4 regions of the Priestia sp. SIMBA_032 genome follow, and region 2 is predicted to be linked to each of the others. Evidence: riboswitches for the same ligand, from Rfam matches in the RefSeq annotation. Region 2 holds a riboswitch; each other region holds the start of a gene.
The links. Region 2 has a riboswitch for thiamine pyrophosphate ahead of SB717_RS22685 (thiamine phosphate synthase). Riboswitches for the same ligand answer to the same signal wherever they lie in the genome.
Positions count from the first base shown of each region.

Region 1 (4,525 bases), on a different contig from region 2:
CCGTTTCAATTAGCGCTGTCCCCTTTAGTAGGAGCTATTGCCGCTGGGAACACGGCCATTATTAAGCCTTCTGAATTAACGCCTAGCGTATCTCGCGTTATACAAGAATTACTAGCTGAGGCTTTTGATCCAGCATTTGTGACGGTGATTGAAGGAGCTGTAGAAACCACAAGCCTGCTTTTAAAACAGCCGCTTGATTATATTTTTTTTACGGGAAGTGTAAATGTAGGGAAAATTATTATGCAAGAAGCAGGGAAGCAGCTTATTCCCGTCACGCTTGAGCTAGGAGGGAAAAGTCCGTGCATTGTACATGAAGATGCAAACCTAGATCTTGCAGCGAAGCGAATTATGTTTGGTAAAGGAATGAATGCAGGCCAAACGTGTGTTGCTCCTGATTATTTGCTCGTGCATAAAAAGGTAAAAGCGCAGCTGGTAGAGAAACTTCGCGAAGCGATTTATCAATTTTATGGCAGTAATCCGCTCGAAAGCGACCGCTACGGCCGTATTGTCAGTGAGCGCCATTTTACACGGCTAGTTGAGTTTTTAAAAGACGGAAACGCTACAGTTGGAGGCGGGTACAATAAAAGCACGCTTACAATAGAACCTACGGTATTAAGTGAAGTAAGCTGGACATCAGATGTTATGCAAGAAGAAATTTTTGGGCCGATTCTTCCTATGATTGAATACGAAACGCTAGACGAAGTTATTCATAAAGTTCAAGAAAAAGCTAAGCCGCTCGCTCTTTACTTGTTTACAGAAAATGAAGATGTACAAAACGTCATAACGGAGCGTCTTTCATTTGGAGGAGGCTGTATAAATGATACGCTTATGCATATCGCTACGCCATATTTACCCTTTGGCGGAGTAGGAGAAAGCGGTACGGGTCAATATCATGGAAAAGACAGCTTTCAGACATTTTCTCATTTTAAAAGCATGCTGGCTCAAACAACCAAGTTTGATTTTTCATTCCGCTATCCTTCAGAGAAACAAAACTTGAAAATGATTAAAAAATTATTGAAATAAAAAGCCTCCTGATAGGAGGCTTTTTCGTTATTTTGAAAGTGAAAGCTGAGAAAGCGGCCATTTTTCCTGCGTATACGCCATTTCCCAAAATAAATACTCCAGTTCACAGCTTTTGATGAAGTGATCTTTCATACGATTACGTTCTTCTTCAGTCGCTTGTTCGGCAAATTCATCAAGCTTGTTACAAAACCATTGTGTTGTGCTATTCATTTCTTCATTATTATAAAACTGAATCCATTCATAAAAAGGATGAGAAGGAGATGGATTTACTTGTTCTGTAATGCGCTGGCCAATTTCAACGTACGTCCATGGACATGGAAGAAGCACGGCAATGATTTCCGCTAAGCTGCCTGTATGCGCAACGCTTGTCATATGGTTAATGTAGTGGCTGGCCGTTGGTGAAAGAGCCTCAGTGTGGAGGTCTTCGTAGCGTACGCCTGCTACTTCACAAAAATTATTATGGGGGTGTACTTCACTATGTAAAACCGTAGAAATGCCGGCATTAAAGGCTTCCATTTCGGTACGCGTGCGGCATTTTGTTAAAGCAGCGCCGTAAATGCGGACAAATGCTGTTAAGTATTCGTAGTCTTGAGAAACGTAGTGAATAAGCGCTTCTTTTGGCACGTTTCCTTCAGCAATTCCTTTAATAAAAGGGTGGTTAAAAATAGCTTCGTAAATATAGTTTGCTTCTTGTCTTAATTGAGATGAAAATGACATCAAAATCCTCCTTTAATATGAGGAAGTCACAAACAAGCACATAAAGGAAATAAAAAACACTCCGTTTTATAAACGGAGTGGCAAAGGACAGTACAAAACTGAACATTGCCACTTTCCTACGCTGGTATGAGCCAGATCAGGTTCAAAGGGATCAAGAAAACTTGTCTCAGCCGGTGGGCACCCCTAGTGGACTTCCTATTAGTCTATGTTTAACTTACCATATATTCTGAAAAATAGAAAGCGTTACGGAAAATTGTTCTCTAACCGTTTTTATCTCTTAAAGAGGTAGCTTCTTGAAGCTATTTTTAATCATTTTTGTTTAAAAATGCATATTTTTAGGGGAGAAGAGGTATTAATGAAGGGAAGAGCCGTTTTCGTCTCCGGAATATTCCCATATAAATAGAAGAAAGGAGAGAACAAAATGGCAAAATTTCGTTTGTATGCTGTATTAAATGCAGTATGCTTGGCTATTACACTACTTGTGAATTATTTAGCAAATGCCATTCCAATAGGAGGAAAAACAACGGGAGAAGCTTCTGCGCAAGTTCCTACGTTGTTTACACCAGCCGGTTATGCCTTTGCTATCTGGGGCGTTATTTATTTATTATTAACTATTTGGGTTATACGTCAATTTTTTGCAAGAGAAGATCAAAAGGAAATATACGCACGTATCGGCATTTGGTTTTTTCTAAACTGTTTGTTAAATAGTGCGTGGATCTTTATTTTCCAAAACGATTACTATAAGTTATCACTTTTAGTCATACTCTTGATTTTAGGTACATTAATGATTGTGTATTCCGTTATTCAGCATTCTCGGATGACGACATGGTTTATGCGTCTGCCGATTTCTCTTTATCTTGGATGGATTTCTGTTGCAACTATTGTTAATGTGTTTGTCGTATTTCAAGCAAATGGAATACAACGCTTGCTTGGCCTAAACGAGTTAGCATGGACGATTATTATGCTGCTGGTAGGGGCTGCGCTAGGCATTATGTTTACATTAAAAAACCGAGACGCTGTTTATCCGCTTGTTTTTATTTGGGCTTATATTGCTATTGCAGTGAAGCAAAGTGGAAATCAGCTAATTGTCATTACTGTCATCATTTCCGTTGTATTAATAGCAATTGCTATTATTGTGGGGCTGGTTAAACGCTATAGACGTTTTTAAAAAGAAGCTCTAGCTTTTATAAGCTAGAGCTTCTTATGATGCTCTTTTGATTGTAAAAAAGCAGCTGTAAAAGCAATTAAGCTAATTAAAATACCAAAAGGAACAACAATTGGTACGAATGATAAAATAAATGTCATAAGCGTAACCTCCATGTTGCATCGGTGCATAATGAAAAATTCAACTTTTTAAATTGAAGTTCCGCTATTATAGTATGCTAGGCATTATGTTTGGAGCCTATATGTTTAGAAATAAACGAAAAAGGCAAAATACGTTACATATAGGTTATATAGGAGGAGTTAAAATGGAAACATATTTAGTTGCTTACACAGATAAAGATGATATGGAATATAAACAAGTGACATGCGAGAGCTATGAAGATGCAGAGCGTACAGTTCTTCGTTTAGAGAGGGAAGGGCATATGCATATTGAAGAAATATCAAATCAAGAAGCCTATCGTGGAGACGAATCATCGTACAGAGAATGATTTTTGAATAGAAACATCAAACTTAAAATGAAGAAGCAGCTGCTTCTTCATTTTTTCTATTCTATATAGATATCGTTTTATAGAAAAAAGTAAAACGGGAATGATTTTCTTCTGCATTTATGGTACAGTACTAATCAGGTGAGTTTTGAGTTTAGAAGAGGAGAGAGTAACATTATATGAGTAAAGGAAATCAGTGGTCTTCACGCCTCGGTTTTATTTTAGCATCTGCTGGGGCAGCAATTGGTCTAGGAGCGATATGGAAGTTTCCATACGTAACGGGAACCAGTGGCGGTGGAGCATTTTTTGCGTTGTTTATTTTATTTACGATTTTTATTGGATTGCCGCTTCTGTTGGCAGAATTTATCATTGGAAGACATACGGGAAAAGAAGCGATTAGTGCTTATAAGGCAATTGCTCCAAAATCCGCTTGGGTATGGATTGGCAGGCTTGGAGTACTGAGCTGTGTCGTTTTGCTTTCCTTTTACAGCGTCGTTGGCGGCTGGGTGATTTTATATACGATTATGAGCGTAACCGGTATGCTAAGCGGAAAAGAGTACGGTCCGTTGTTCAATGCCGTCATTAGCCAACCTTATGTAGTATTAGGTGCACAGGCGCTGTTTTTATTAATTACAGTGTTTGTTATTTCAAAAGGCGTACAGAAAGGAATAGAGCGTGCTAATAAATACATGATGCCGCTGTTATTTATCTGTTTTATCATTATCGTGGTGCGTTCTTTAACGTTAGATGGGGCAATGGACGGAGTAAAGTTCTTTTTAAAACCCGATTTTTCAGCCATTACAGGGTCATCTGTGCTCTATGCGCTCGGTCAGTCGTTTTTCTCGCTTTGCGTGGGATTATCCTGCATGGTGACATATAGCTCTTATTTAGGAAAAAAAGTAAGCTTGACGCGTTCAGCGGGCACCATTGCTATTTTGAACTTGTTTGTTTCGCTACTGGCGGGCTTGGCTATTTTTCCAGCCGTTTTTTCGTTTGGATTAAAGCCAACTGAAGGACCTGGACTTTTGTTTGTGGTCTTGCCAACAGTATTTCAGAAAATGCCGTTTGGTACCGTCTTTTTAGCACTGTTTTTAATTTTATTTCTATTTGCTACGCTTACGTCTGCTTTTTCACTG
Region 1 is NZ_JAWRXD010000003.1:483,431-487,955, reverse strand. Features, by position in the region: gene SB717_RS12650 (aldehyde dehydrogenase) at 1-1,023, shown strand, start outside; gene tenA (thiaminase II) at 1,051-1,740, opposite strand; TPP riboswitch at 1,837-1,935, opposite strand; gene SB717_RS12640 (tryptophan-rich sensory protein) at 2,162-2,908, shown strand; gene SB717_RS12635 (hypothetical protein) at 3,210-3,392, shown strand; gene SB717_RS12630 (sodium-dependent transporter) at 3,569-4,525, shown strand, end outside.
Region 1: another riboswitch for thiamine pyrophosphate. It lies ahead of tenA (thiaminase II); the one in region 2 lies ahead of SB717_RS22685 (thiamine phosphate synthase).

Region 2 (4,525 bases):
AATAATCGATACATAGATGCGCGCAATTATATTTAAAACTTTTATAGATGATAAACGAGCCAAGGCTGTTAAGACAGCTAAAATGATACCGAGTACAAACGTGATTAATGTTAGTGGAATAGAATATTGAATAGCTCCCTTTAGCATTGGTAAGAGAGATGATTGAGCGATTGAACTCAATTGATTCAATCGCTCTCCATCAGGAAAAATATTATTTAGGAGAAACATCTTCGCCAAACCATTTCTTAGAAATTTTTGCGTATGTTCCGTCTTTTTTCATATCTTTCAATGCTTTGTTTACTTTATCCACTAACTTACCGCTGTCTTTTCTAAACATAAAGCCGCTTGCAGCACCATCGGATTTTTCATCCGCGATTTTGATAGGTGCGTTAGGGTGCTTTTTCTTATAGTCAAGGAACGATAATTTATCGTTGATTGTAGCATCAACACGGTTTGCGCTTATTAGTTCTACTGCTTGAGCAAAACCTTCGGCACTCGTAATGTTTGCACCGTAAGATTGAGCCATGTCTTTGTAGTTACTTGTTAATGACTGCGCTGATTTTTTTCCTTTTAAATCTTTAAATGATTTGATATCTTTTTCGTCTTTACGAACAATTAACACGGCGCCTGACTGGATGTATGGGTCAGAGAAATCGTATTTCTTTTGACGATCTTCACGAATACCCACTTCATTAGCAATCATGTCAAATCGTTTAGCATCTAATCCAGCAAACATGCCATCCCACTGTGTTTCTTTGAACTCAGCTTTTACGCCAAGACGTTTAGCTACTTCTTGAGCCAATTCTACATCAAACCCAGTTAGCTTTTGTTTGTCATCATGAAAAGTGAACGGAGGGTATGTACCTTCAGTTCCAATTGTTAATACGCCATCTTTTTTCACTTTATTATATAAATCCTCTTGTGAAGATTTATTGTCTCCATTGTTTGCTTCATTTTTTGAGCTAGAACCGCATGCGGCAAGCACAACTGTGAAAGCTAATAGTAGCGACAAAAGTGCAACAAATTTCTTCATTTTCTAAACCCCCTAGTATTCTGATAGGAAATGATACTCTGTGATACTAAACAAGAACACAGCAAAAGTCAACAAAAAAAACTTATACGATTAATGTGACTTAAAATAAGGGAAATATACCTTCTATACACGGTTTGTCATAAGGATACAGAAAGATTTTAAAATTTGGATTAAGTGGATTTTTAAGGGATATTTGAGGAGTAAAAAGGAAGTTTCATGCGACGATTTTCTCTTTCATTTTTTCATGACTTTTGGTGCAATAAACATATAGTTAAATGTTAAGGTAGAAATAAATTCCTTATGGTACACTTAAAGAAGAATTTATGAAACGGAGCGATATGATGAAAGCCATAAACTTAATCTCAATTGCCTTTGGTGCTATCGCTGGTACATATGCACGTTATTTGCTTAATCTTTCCTTATTATATACGGGCTGTCCAATAGGAACGGTAATTGAAAACCTATTAGGAAGCTTCATACTAGGCCTATTAACAGGATTTTTTGCATGGAAAAAGCCAAAAGAATGGATAAAGCTTGGACTAGGAGTGGGCGTGTGCGGCGGTTTTACAACGTATTCAACGTTTGCAGGAGACGTCATTTCTCTCACTCAGCACCATTTATTTGGAGGAGCCATTTATGCCATTGTCTCTTTAGTAGGTGGAATACTTCTTGCTTTAGCAGGCTATCTATGCGGTGAAGCGGCAGGGAAAAATTTAGTGAAAGTACATGAGGTGAAGTAAATGAGCATAGTGAGCTTGGCGCTTGGCGGGGCGGCTGGAGGAATATGCCGTTATCTTTTGGGTTTAAAAGTTACAAAAATAGTTTCAAACCCTCCTTTTCCAGTATCAATGCTGTTTGTAAACTTGCTCGGTGCGTTTGGGCTTGGTCTTTTTTACGGTAGTTATTATGGAAAGATTCCGAGTCATGCTTATGATGATTCAATATTTTTAATGATTGGCATTGGGTTTTTTGGTGCCTTTACCACTTTTTCAACGTTTAGTGTGGAAACCGTGCAGTTAATTCGAGAAAAATCTTATAGAAAAATGTTGGCGTACGTGGGGATTTCAGCATTTGGAACAGTTGGTTTATTTACAGTCGGTTTACTGGCAGGAACGTTTTTATTTAAGTAAAGAGAACGTTTCTAGTAGGGAAAAACAAAAAGACGGAGAAGTAGAGAATGGATAGAAAAGCAGAAGTTTGGAAATACATTTTGTTGATTGTAGCTGTTGCAGGTCAGATCATCGGTTTTTTATTTTTATTTATAAATGTTGTGGCGGCATTTATTTTTTACGGTTTTTATATTCTAACTTTTATTATGTTACTCCTGCTGTTTATATGGGATCGGAAAAAGGAAAAAGACAAAGAAGAATTTGACGACTATACCGATTACTAACCATGTAAAAAGCATAATAATGCGGTGCGCCGGGTCTCTTAGAAAGATACATCTATAAAAGGAAGAGAGCCGTAAGCGTATAAAGAGATATTGTATTTACATCTAGTTGTGTTATAATTTTAAGTGCGAAAACAAAATTAATAAATAGCAATCACTAGGGGCGCTTTCTGAAGCTGAGACGAATGTATTTCGGACCCTTTGAACCTGATCTGGTTTGGACCAGCGTAGGGAAGTGGCGATCATGTTTACATAACGATGCATGCTAACCACTCTACGTTGTAGAGTGGTTTTTTGTATGCAATAAAGCCCTCTGCACAAGATGAAGTGATTGAAATTTCTCTTTATCTCTGAATGGAAAGGTTTCGATCATGTGGATATTCCTAAATTTCATGTCATTACAACAGATAAGCAGTCAATCGAAGAGCTTCAAAAAATTTTAACGGCTATCGCGCCTTTTGCGGGTGCCATTCATATTAGAGAAAAAGAGAAAACGGCAAAGCAGATTCAATGTTTACTAGAAAGCCTGCCATTTTGTCGCTCTAAAATTATTGTGAATGACCGAGTTGATGTAGCGCATGCTTTAAAAGCAAAAGGCGTACAGCTTGCCTATCATAGTTTAGACGTTTCGTTTGTTATAGACGCATTTCCTTCTCTTATTGTCGGAAAGTCAGTTCACTCTGTGGAAGAGGCTTTAGAAGCTGAAAAAGATGGTGCTCACTACATTCTATACGGACATATTTATTCAACACATTCAAAAAAAGGATTAAAAAGTCGAGGGGTAGCAGCACTAAAAGAAGTAGTAGACGCTGTGCAGATACCGGTTATTGCCATTGGAGGAATTACACCTGTAAATGCCAAAGAGGTACTTCAAACAGGAGCACACGGTATAGCTGTGATGTCTGGTGTTATGCTTGCGCAAGATCCCCTCAAAGCGATTAAACAATATTCTCATATATGGACATCTGGAGGTGGAGAAAATGAAGCAGCATTATGATGTACTGTTAATCGGAGGAGGTATAATCAGCTCTTCTATCGCTTATCATTTGTCAAAACAAGGAGCGTCAGTAGCTATTCTTGAGCGTAATCAAATTGGTTGTGAAGCTTCAAGTGCAGCCGCTGGTATTCTAGGTGCTCAAGCTGAAATTGATGAAGAAGGTCCTCTTTTAGACCTTGCTATTAAGAGCAGAAGCATGTTTCCTGAGCTGGTGAAGGAACTAAAAGAAAAAACGGCCATCGACGTAGAGCTCATTCAAAAAGGCTTATTAAAAGTCGCTGTAACAGAAGAAGATGCACACGTATTAAAGAAAAAAGCCGCTCAGCACCACCGGTGGGATGAACATGTAAGATGGATCGATGTAAAAGAAGCGCGTTTGTTAGAACCCGGGCTCTCTCCAGACATATACGGAGCCATTACAATACCGGGAGACGGCCAGCTAGCTCCGGCTAAGTTAACGCAAGCTCTTGCTCATGGAGCCTTGTATCACGGAGCAGATGTATTCGAATACTGTGACGTTCATTCTCTTATTATGGAAAGTGAAACAGTAAAAGGTGTACAGACGTCCAAAGGCTCTTTTTATGGAGGAAAAGTAGTTATTGCAGCAGGCTCATGGGCTAAACGCTTTATTTCTTCTGAACATTTGGGTCACGTGTTTCCCGTAAAAGGGGAGTGTATTGCTCTTCAAAGTCATAAGCCGCTGCTTTCTAAAACGATTTTTTTAGATGAAGGTTTTTACTTAGTGCCTAAGACTGGCGGAAGGATCGTAATTGGGGCAACTAAGCTACAGCACGATTTTACTAAGACCGTTTCTGCACAAGGTATTCAATTTTTGCTAAATAAAGCTTCTGCGCTTCTGCCGGCTATTAAAGAAGCCACATTTGAAAAAGCATGGGCTGGTCTTCGTCCACAAACAAATGATGGCTGGCCTTATTTAGGAGAGCATCCTGAAATAGCCAATCTACACATGGCGTTTGGCCACTACCGAAACGGTATTTTATTAAGTGCTGCAACTGGAAAAGTTATGGCTGATGCTTTGTTAGGGGAAAAGCCGAATCATTCATTTTTTACATCATTTCAGCTAACGAGAGCAATGGAGGGAGTT
Region 2 is NZ_JAWRXD010000009.1:61,798-66,322, reverse strand. Features, by position in the region: gene SB717_RS22710 (amino acid ABC transporter permease) at 1-228, opposite strand, end outside; gene SB717_RS22705 (amino acid ABC transporter substrate-binding protein) at 212-1,033, opposite strand; gene SB717_RS22700 (fluoride efflux transporter FluC) at 1,357-1,773, shown strand; gene crcB (fluoride efflux transporter CrcB) at 1,774-2,163, shown strand; gene SB717_RS22690 (hypothetical protein) at 2,211-2,426, shown strand; TPP riboswitch at 2,573-2,674, shown strand; gene SB717_RS22685 (thiamine phosphate synthase) at 2,797-3,420, shown strand; gene thiO (glycine oxidase ThiO) at 3,404-4,525, shown strand, end outside.

Region 3 (4,525 bases), on a different contig from region 2:
TGTTGAAGTGAATGTAAGCATCAAATCAATCGTCAAAAAAGTCATGTTCACCCTATTTATTGCGTATACGGCAGTGGTCATTTATGCTACTCTCATACGGGAAAACGAACATGTTTACGGAAAAGCAATGAACTTGGATTTATTTAGCACGATCCGTCTGATGTGGGACAGCGGAAATATAATGCTCACTCTGACAAATATACTGGGGAATATCGTGATGTTTGCGCCGCTTGGAATGTTTATTCCTTTGTTTATGAAGTGGTTTGACGGTTTTATTCAAGTGTTTACGACGGGTTTCTTAATCAGTTTTCTGATTGAAATTTTACAGTACAAGCTAACGGAACGAGTATTTGATATTGATGATATCTTTTTGAATACGCTAGGTACATTTATAGGCTGGGTTATTATTAAAATACTATATTGGATTAAGGACATGCTAAAAGCACGTTTTAAAAAAAGATGAAATTGAGAGACGTAATGAAATCTATCCAATCTAAAAACGAACAAATGGGGTAAAAGAGCTAGCATAGATAGCTTGTTAAATTGCGGTTGCTACATGCATGAAATCTACGTTCACCCTACCAATGAAAAAATCCGAGCGAGCTGGATTCTTAATCAAGAATTCAACTCGTTCGGATTTTTCTTCAACTAAAATACTTTTGGCTCAGCCTCTGCTTCTTGTTGATAGAAACACTTAATGCAGCGTCTTACGGAAGAATGTGAGGATTCAACGATAATGTGCTGACAATTTTGCTGAACAAATAATAACTTTCTTTCAAGCTGATTAATTTGTTCTTTAAGCTGTGCTACTTCATTATTGATAGATATTTGAACCACTGTTAACAAACTCTTGAGCTTTTTCTTTCATGCCTTCTTTTCTTACTTCGTTTACATCTTTTTCATTTTCTTGAGCCATGTTACGAATATCCTGAGAAATACGCATTGAACAGAACTTAGGTCCACACATTGAACAGAAATGAGCTGTTTTAGCACCTTCAGCAGGAAGTGTTTCATCGTGATATTCCTTTGCGCGCTCTGGATCTAGTGACAGGTTAAATTGATCATTCCATCTAAATTCAAATCTTGCTTTAGACAGCGCATTATCGCGTTTTTGTGCTCCTGGATGGCCTTTTGCTAGGTCAGCGGCATGCGCAGCAATTTTATAGGTGATAACCCCTTCTCGAACGTCTTCTTTATTCGGCAGACCTAAATGTTCTTTTGGCGTTACGTAGCAAAGCATAGCTGTCCCAAACCAGCCAATCATTGCAGCACCAATACCCGATGTAATATGGTCATAGCCTGGAGCGATGTCGGTTGTAAGCGGTCCAAGAGTATAGAAGGGAGCTTCCTGGCATATTTCCATTTGTTTATCTACGTTTTCTTTGATGAGGTGCATAGGGACATGTCCAGGACCTTCAATCATAACTTGAACATCGTGTTTCCAAGCAATTTTAGTTAATTCACCAAGCGTTTCTAATTCACCGAACTGTGCCTCATCATTAGCATCTGCAATGGAACCAGGACGTAGCCCATCGCCAAGCGAAATAGAAATATCATATGCTTTACAGATTTCACAGATTTCTTCAAAGCGAGTATATAAAAAATTCTCTTCATGATGAGCTAAACACCACTGCGCCAAGATGGATCCTCCGCGTGAAACAATACCTGTCGTACGTTTCGCTGTCAGAGGAATATAGCGTAAAAGAACACCTGCGTGAATAGTAAAGTAATCAACACCTTGTTCTGCTTGTTCAATTAATGTATCGCGGTATGCTTCCCACGTTAGATCTTCTGCTACACCTTTTACTTTTTCAAGCGCTTGGTAAATAGGAACGGTTCCTACAGGAACAGGCGAGTTGCGGATAATCCATTCGCGTGTTGTGTGGATATCCTTTCCTGTTGATAAATCCATAATTGTATCGGCTCCCCAGCGCGTTGCCCATGTCATTTTTTCTACTTCATCTTCAATAGCTGAACGAATAGCTGAATTTCCGATATTAGCATTAATTTTCACATGGAATTTGCGGCCGATAATCATCGGTTCGCTTTCAGGGTGATTGATATTATTAGGGATAATCGCACGTCCTCTTGCTACTTCTTCACGCACAACTTCAGGATCCATCTGTTCACGAATAGCGATAAATTCCATTTCGGGCGTGATGACTCCTTTTTTCGCATAGTGCATTTGCGTTACATTTTGATTTTTTTTCGCGCGCAAAGGTAAACGATTAGTGATAAAGCGCTCGTACTGATCTCTTGGATCACCATCATAATAACCGTTATCCTGTGGCTGAATCGTACGGCCTTGATATGTTTCTACATCGTTTCGTTCTGCAATCCACTTTTCGCGCAGAGCTGGTAGTCCTTTTTGTAAATTAATTTCATAAGAGGGATCTGTATAAACACCGCTTGTGTCGTATACACGTACGGGACTATTTTCTTCTTCACCAAAAGACCCTGTAGTAGGAGACTGATGAATTTCACGCATAGGCACTTTAAGGTCTTTTCTGGATCCTTGGACATATACTTTGTGACTGTTTGGAAAAGGCTTTTTCATAGAAACTGATACATTTTGTTTTGACATTACATATTCCTCCGGTTTCGCATAAAGTGTAGCTATACCGAACCATAAAAAAATCGGGTTCTGTGATAGACAGAACCCGATGGAATAGGCGAAAAAAGAATAAACATATACTATTCTTTTCAAGACTACTTCCCTCCGCTGGTATAACCCAAATCAGGTTCAAAGGGTTAAAGAGTTTTATTGCACTCTTCTCTCAGTCTGAGCTATCAGACACCCCTAGTAGAAATAACATTCAAATTATTCGATTTACGGCTTAAGTTTACCATCATTCGGTAAAAAATCAACCCTTAAATAAAAAAAGCTAGACAATTAGCGTTGTCTAGCAGCATCGATTGCAATCACAATAGCTGTAATAATATGCATGATAAATCCTAAAAATGGAATCCAAGCAACCAGTGAGGTAACAATTCCTAGTATGTTTCCATAAGCAGATAACCCTCGTCTATTAGCTAAAATGAGTGTGATAGCATGAAGAATAAATCCAATAAAAAGAGGAGTATAGCTAAAGCCCATAACAATCCCCGCGCCAATTAAAGGAATTCCCAGCAAGGCTTCATACCCAGCAGTGACCCATTTCATTGTACGTACATTTCCATTCATAGTAAAAAGCCTCCTAAAAAAGATACTACTATATACGAGAAAAGAGAGAGAAAAGTTTCAAATTACTTAGGGGATATGTCGTATAAGCCAGCACTAGTTGATTAAAATGATAGATGACAGTAAAGGGAGATGGGAAAAACATAATGATTTAGTCATTTTTTCACACTAAAGAAAAATAGTCTAGATGATTCATTTTTAGCTAAAGGCCAGGAATTTATACCGAACATAGTGACTGCTTTTTAAAACAAATAAAAGCTGATATCGTGTTTTTTGGTTGTAGCACGTAAGCTTTTTATTACAAATTATTAAAGATTCTTATCTTTTTGCAAATACACATTGTATTTCATAGTTTTAACAATTATGATAAAAAAGCAAGTGTCAAAATAGGAAAATAGTTGAGCATGTAAAACGAAGCGGTAAGCTTATTAATTTGAAAGAAAGGCAAGGTACATAGCTTTATGTGGGAAATTATTGTAGCAATCATTTTAGGGATTGTAGAAGGTTTAACAGAGTTTGCTCCTGTTTCGTCAACTGGGCATATGATTATTGTGGATGACCTGTGGTTAAATTCAAAAGAATTATTTTCATCTCCAGTAGCTAATACATTTAAAATTGTTATTCAGCTAGGGTCAATCTTAGCAGTAGTTGTTATTTTTAAAGATCGTTTTATTAATTTATTAGGATTAGGAAAAAAACCAGCTGCTCCAATTGGACCGACAAATCGCTTGAATTTAATGCAGGTAATTGTTGGTTTGTTACCCGCGGGAGTGTTAGGACTTTTGTTTGATGATTACATTGATGAACATTTGTTTTCTTTAAATACGGTGCTAATTGGCTTAGTGTTCGGAGCTGTATTAATGATTCTAGCAGATTTGTTTGGACCTAAACGTCCGCGTGTAGAGACGGTGGACCAAATGTCTTATGGACAAGCACTGGGTATAGGATTGTTTCAATGTATTGCTCTTTGGCCAGGTTTTTCTCGTTCAGGCTCAACGATTTCAGGAGGGGTTCTTCTTGGAATGAGCCATAAGGCAGCCGCAGATTTTACATTTATTATGGCAGTGCCAATCATGGCAGGAGCAAGTGGACTTTCATTGGTTAAAAACTGGCAGTATTTCACATCAGATGCACTACCGTTTTTTATTGCCGGTTTTATCAGCGCCTTTATTTTTGCGCTTATATCGATTCGATTTTTCTTAAAATTAATCAATCGCATTAAATTAGTTCCGTTTGCCATTTATCGAATTGTCTTAGCGGCTATTCTATATTTTGTATTTTTATAAAATAAATACGCATGTTTTTTAGTCATTTAAAATTCTAATAAAGACTTAAAAAGCAAGA
Region 3 is NZ_JAWRXD010000031.1:10,552-15,076, forward strand. Features, by position in the region: gene SB717_RS30930 (VanZ family protein) at 8-463, shown strand; gene SB717_RS30935 (hypothetical protein) at 649-837, opposite strand; gene thiC (phosphomethylpyrimidine synthase ThiC) at 815-2,584, opposite strand; TPP riboswitch at 2,698-2,812, opposite strand; gene SB717_RS30945 (hypothetical protein) at 2,894-3,184, opposite strand; gene SB717_RS30950 (undecaprenyl-diphosphate phosphatase) at 3,643-4,467, shown strand.
Region 3: another riboswitch for thiamine pyrophosphate. It lies ahead of thiC (phosphomethylpyrimidine synthase ThiC); the one in region 2 lies ahead of SB717_RS22685 (thiamine phosphate synthase).

Region 4 (4,525 bases), on a different contig from region 2:
AATGTACGGGGCGGTGGAAATAGCTTGAATAAAAAAAAGCTTCAAAGTGAACAAACCAAAAGAAAAGTGGCAGATGCCGCTAAGGCATTGTTTTCTCAAAAAGGCTATAAAGCTACATCTATTGAGGAAATTGTAGAAGCTACGGGAAGCAGTAAAGGGAATATTTATTATCACTTTAAAAGTAAAGAAGGGCTTTTTCTTTATTTAATAGACGAATGGGATCTTGAGTGGGAACGAAACTGGAGAGAAAGAGAGTCTCTTTACAAAACAACAAGAGATAAGCTTTTTGGAATAGCGGAGCAAATCATTTTAGATGATTTGAATCATCCTCTTACGAAAGCTGCCGATGAGTTTTTTAACAACGAAGAAAAGGGCAGCGACATCGAAGAGCGAATTGATGAGATGGTGAAACGACACGTGGAGTTTAACCGCGAACTTTTGCAACAAGGCATCGATGAAGGCGAGTTTTCTCATAAAAATGCAGAGCAGCTTGCAGTGGTTTTAGAAGGGCTGTTTGTTGGAATGAGCCGCATGTCTCGAAAAATGAGTACGGAAAATGCCCTGCAGCTTTACCGTTCCGCAATCGATGTATTTTTAAACGGAATTATAGCAAGGTCTTCTTAAATAATCGGGGATGCTTATTGCGGTAATGAGTAATCCCTCATTATTTTGTGTTTTTATAGACCGAACGTTCAGTATTTTTGTAACCAGGAGGTTTATATGTCATTATTGTTAAGAAATCGAGCGGCGATTTTGCTGCTCATGCTAAATATCTTTATTATCTTTACGGGAATCGGTCTCGTTATTCCAATTATGCCAACATATATGACGGAGCTTCATATCAACGGCAGCGTGATGGGGCTTTTAGTAGCGGTGTTTTCACTAACTCAATTTCTGTTTTCACCTTTAGCGGGGCGGTTATCAGATTCATTAGGAAGAAAGAAAATTATTGTAGCGGGAATGATTGTTTTTGCCTTGTCTGAATGGTTCTTTGGTTCAGTGAGTATACCTCTTTTATTATTTGTATCCAGAATGCTAGGCGGGGTCGGGGCCGCGCTTATTATGCCTGCTGTTATGGCCTATACAGCGGACGTGACGTCTGCTAAAGAACGCGCTAAAGGAATGGGCTATGTGACGGCGGCGATTACAACAGGATTTATTATCGGGCCCGGTATCGGAGGCTTTTTAGCTGAATACGGTATGCGCGTACCGTTTTATATGGCCGCAGTAGCAGGAGGCTTGGCTGCAGTGATTACGCTTTTTGTTTTGCCAGAGTCTCGTCCTGTACAAAATCATGCTGTTTCAAATAATGAGAATCCAAAAGAAGATCGGCTGCTGCTGCAGCTTATGAATTCCTATAAAGAACCTTATTTTTTAAGTTTAATTATCGTTTTTGTGACATCGTTTGGATTATCCAATTATGAAACGATCTTTTCACTATTTGTGGATCATAAATTTAGCTTTACGCCAAAAGATATTGCGTTTGTTATTACGTTTGGCTCTATTGCAGGGGCTGTAGTGCAGGTTACGATTTTTGGCTGGATTTTAAATAAGTTTGGTGAAAAAAGAGTGATTTCGTTTTGCTTGATGATGACGGGACTTTTTATTTTACTTACGCTATTTGTGCACACGTACTGGCTTATTATTGTTGTGACATTTATCGTCTTTTTAGCAACAGATATTTTACGTCCGGCAATCAGCACGCAAATGTCGATGATGGCACAAGACGACCAAGGGTATGTAGCCGGACTAAACTCTGCTTATACAAGTCTGGGGAATATTATGGGACCCGTTGTAGCAGGCTTTCTCTTTGATATAAACATTAATTATCCGTACGTATCAGCTGCACTTGTACTGCTGCTTTGTTTTCTTTTATCTTTAAGAGCAGGGAAGGACCGAAAAGCAGCTGTGAGAAATCAAGCGATTCAAGAGAAATAACGAAAAGGAAAAAATGATAGAATTTTTAAGGGATAGAAGACCTCCAGTAGCTTACTGGAGATCTTTTACTGCTGCTTTTAGTAAAGCTATAAGATTTACAATACCACTCAGCCTATAGTGAAGCTTTATTTTATCGGCAAAACAGTGAAATGGTTGCAAATAAAAAAAGTTAATAGTAAACTTTAAACGTAACAAGAATAGTATGGGAGCTTGCGCGGGGCAGGCTGAGAGTACAGGGGCGCCTGTTGACCATTTGAACCTGTTGGATAATGCCAGCGCAGGGAATGTGAGTACATACCAAAGCACCTTGCATGCGCAAAGTGCTTTTTTGTCTTTTTTTGCAGTGTTAAAACTAAATGAAAAGAGTGAGAGAACATGGATATTAGTAAAATTTCAGCTCAATTAGAAAAAGTAAGAGATACAAGTCCGCTTGTTCATAATATTACGAATGTTGTGGTAACCAATTTTACAGCAAATGGACTGCTTGCTCTAGGAGCGTCACCTGTTATGGCGTATGCGAAGGAAGAAGTGGCTGACATGGCTCGAATCGCCGGAGCGCTTGTCTTAAATATGGGTACACTGACGGCTCAAGAAGTAGAAGCGATGAGAATAGCAGGAAAATCAGCAAATGAAAACGGCGTGCCGATTATTTTCGATCCTGTAGGAGCGGGAGCGACACCTTTTCGTACAGAAGTAGCACGTCAGCTTGTAGAAGAATTAAATATTGCCGTGATTCGCGGTAACGCTGCTGAAGTTGCGAACGTAGTAGGCGAGTCATGGCTCATTAAAGGCGTTGATTCATTAGAAGGGCAAGGAGACGTCATTGAACTTGCTGAGAAAGCAGCGAACAAATTAGATACAGTGATTGTTATTACGGGTAAACAAGATGTAATCACGGATGGAAACACAACGTATACAGTAGACAACGGCCACCCGTTATTTACGAAAGTGACGGGTACTGGATGTCTGTTAACATCAATTATAGGAGCTTTCGCTGCTGTAGAAAAAGAATATGTCGAGGCAAGCGTTGCTGCTTTAAGTTTTTACGGAGTGGCAGGTGAAATCGCCGCAGCGAAAAAAAGTGAAGAAGGGCCGGGGAGCTTTCAAATTGAGCTGTTAAATCAGCTTCATCTTTTATCTGGGCAGGATATTGAATCATATGCAAGAGTACATCAACGTTAAAAGGAGCCGGAAAATGACAAACGAAGAAATCAAAAAGCTGCTGCAAGTTTATTTTATAATGGGCAGCAATAACTGTACAAAAGATCCGAAAGAAGTGTTGAAAGAAGCAATTGAAGGCGGCGTTACCGTGTTTCAATTTCGTGAAAAAGGCGAAGGTGCCCTAACAGGAGAAGCGAAATATCAGCTGGCGAAGGAACTTCAGCAAATTTGTCAGCAGCACAACGTTCCTTTTGTTGTGAATGATGATCTTGACTTAGCGATTCGTTTACAAGCAGATGGCGTTCATATTGGACAAGAAGATGAAAAAGCTCATATTGTTCGAGAAAAAATAGGAAAAGGAATTGTGGGGGTCTCTGTTCATAATATACAAGAGCTGCAGCAAGCGATAAAAGACGGGGCGGATTATGTAGGAATGGGACCGGTTTTTCCTACTTCTACAAAAAAAGACGCAAAAGCAGTGCAAGGTACAAAATTAATTGAAGAAGTGCGAAACCAGAATATTGACTTTCCAATTGTAGGAATCGGTGGCATCACGCCTGAAAATGCCAAACAAGTAGTAGAAGCAGGTGCAGATGGCGTTTCTATTATTACCGCGATTAGCTTAGCAGCGTCTCCAAAAGAAAAAGCAGCTCAATTGAAAGAAGCGGTAGGAAAATAAAAAAAAGCGCACAGTGTGCGCTTTTTTTATTATAGCTGAACAGTTTGAGGAGTTTCTTCGCCTTCATTCATAAAGCGAATTTCGTTTGGCGTAATTTCCAGAACAACATACTCAGGGTCATTTGGACCGTCAAACCATTCTTTCATGTGATCGTTCCATATACGTTCTTTTAATTGATCACCAGTACGAAGAACAGCTGTCCCAGATAATTCTAAGTATTGATCGCCATATCCTTCGCCGCTGTAGCCCAATAGTACGTGTACGTTCGGATTGGCTTCGATTTCTTCTGCCTTATGTGTATTGATATTTGTTGGTGTGTAAAGAGCGATACCATCTTCATCGCTGAAAAATGTCATATAGCGAGAGTGGGGTTTGTTGCTTACAACTGTGGCTAATGTTCCTACACGATTTCCTTCTAATACTTCATTTACTTTTTTAGCAATTTTTTGTTCATTCATTTTATCCATCTCCTTTATTACTTTTTATGTTCCTCAATCGAAGATAAATAAAACATACATGTCTAAAAAAAATATAAGTTAACAATAAAATAATTATGTAAACTAATAAATTGAAAAATAAAAAAAAGCTAGCTACAGCTAACTAAAAAATAACCCCGCACTGCCGTAACCCTAAGTGTCTTAAATACCCAGATCTACTAGGTGGGTGCTCTCATAGCCGGGTTTAGCGTCCCAAGAAGGGCGTGCTATCTGCAGCTAAATTTTGAGCTCCCTTTTAACACTCAAAGGT
Region 4 is NZ_JAWRXD010000003.1:468,670-473,194, reverse strand. Features, by position in the region: gene SB717_RS12575 (TetR/AcrR family transcriptional regulator) at 25-624, shown strand; gene SB717_RS12570 (MFS transporter) at 721-1,938, shown strand; TPP riboswitch at 2,131-2,239, shown strand; gene thiM (hydroxyethylthiazole kinase) at 2,314-3,120, shown strand; gene thiE (thiamine phosphate synthase) at 3,134-3,778, shown strand; gene SB717_RS12555 (pyridoxamine 5'-phosphate oxidase family protein) at 3,808-4,236, opposite strand; RNA gene ssrS (6S RNA) at 4,385-4,525, opposite strand, start outside.
Region 4: another riboswitch for thiamine pyrophosphate. It lies ahead of thiM (hydroxyethylthiazole kinase); the one in region 2 lies ahead of SB717_RS22685 (thiamine phosphate synthase).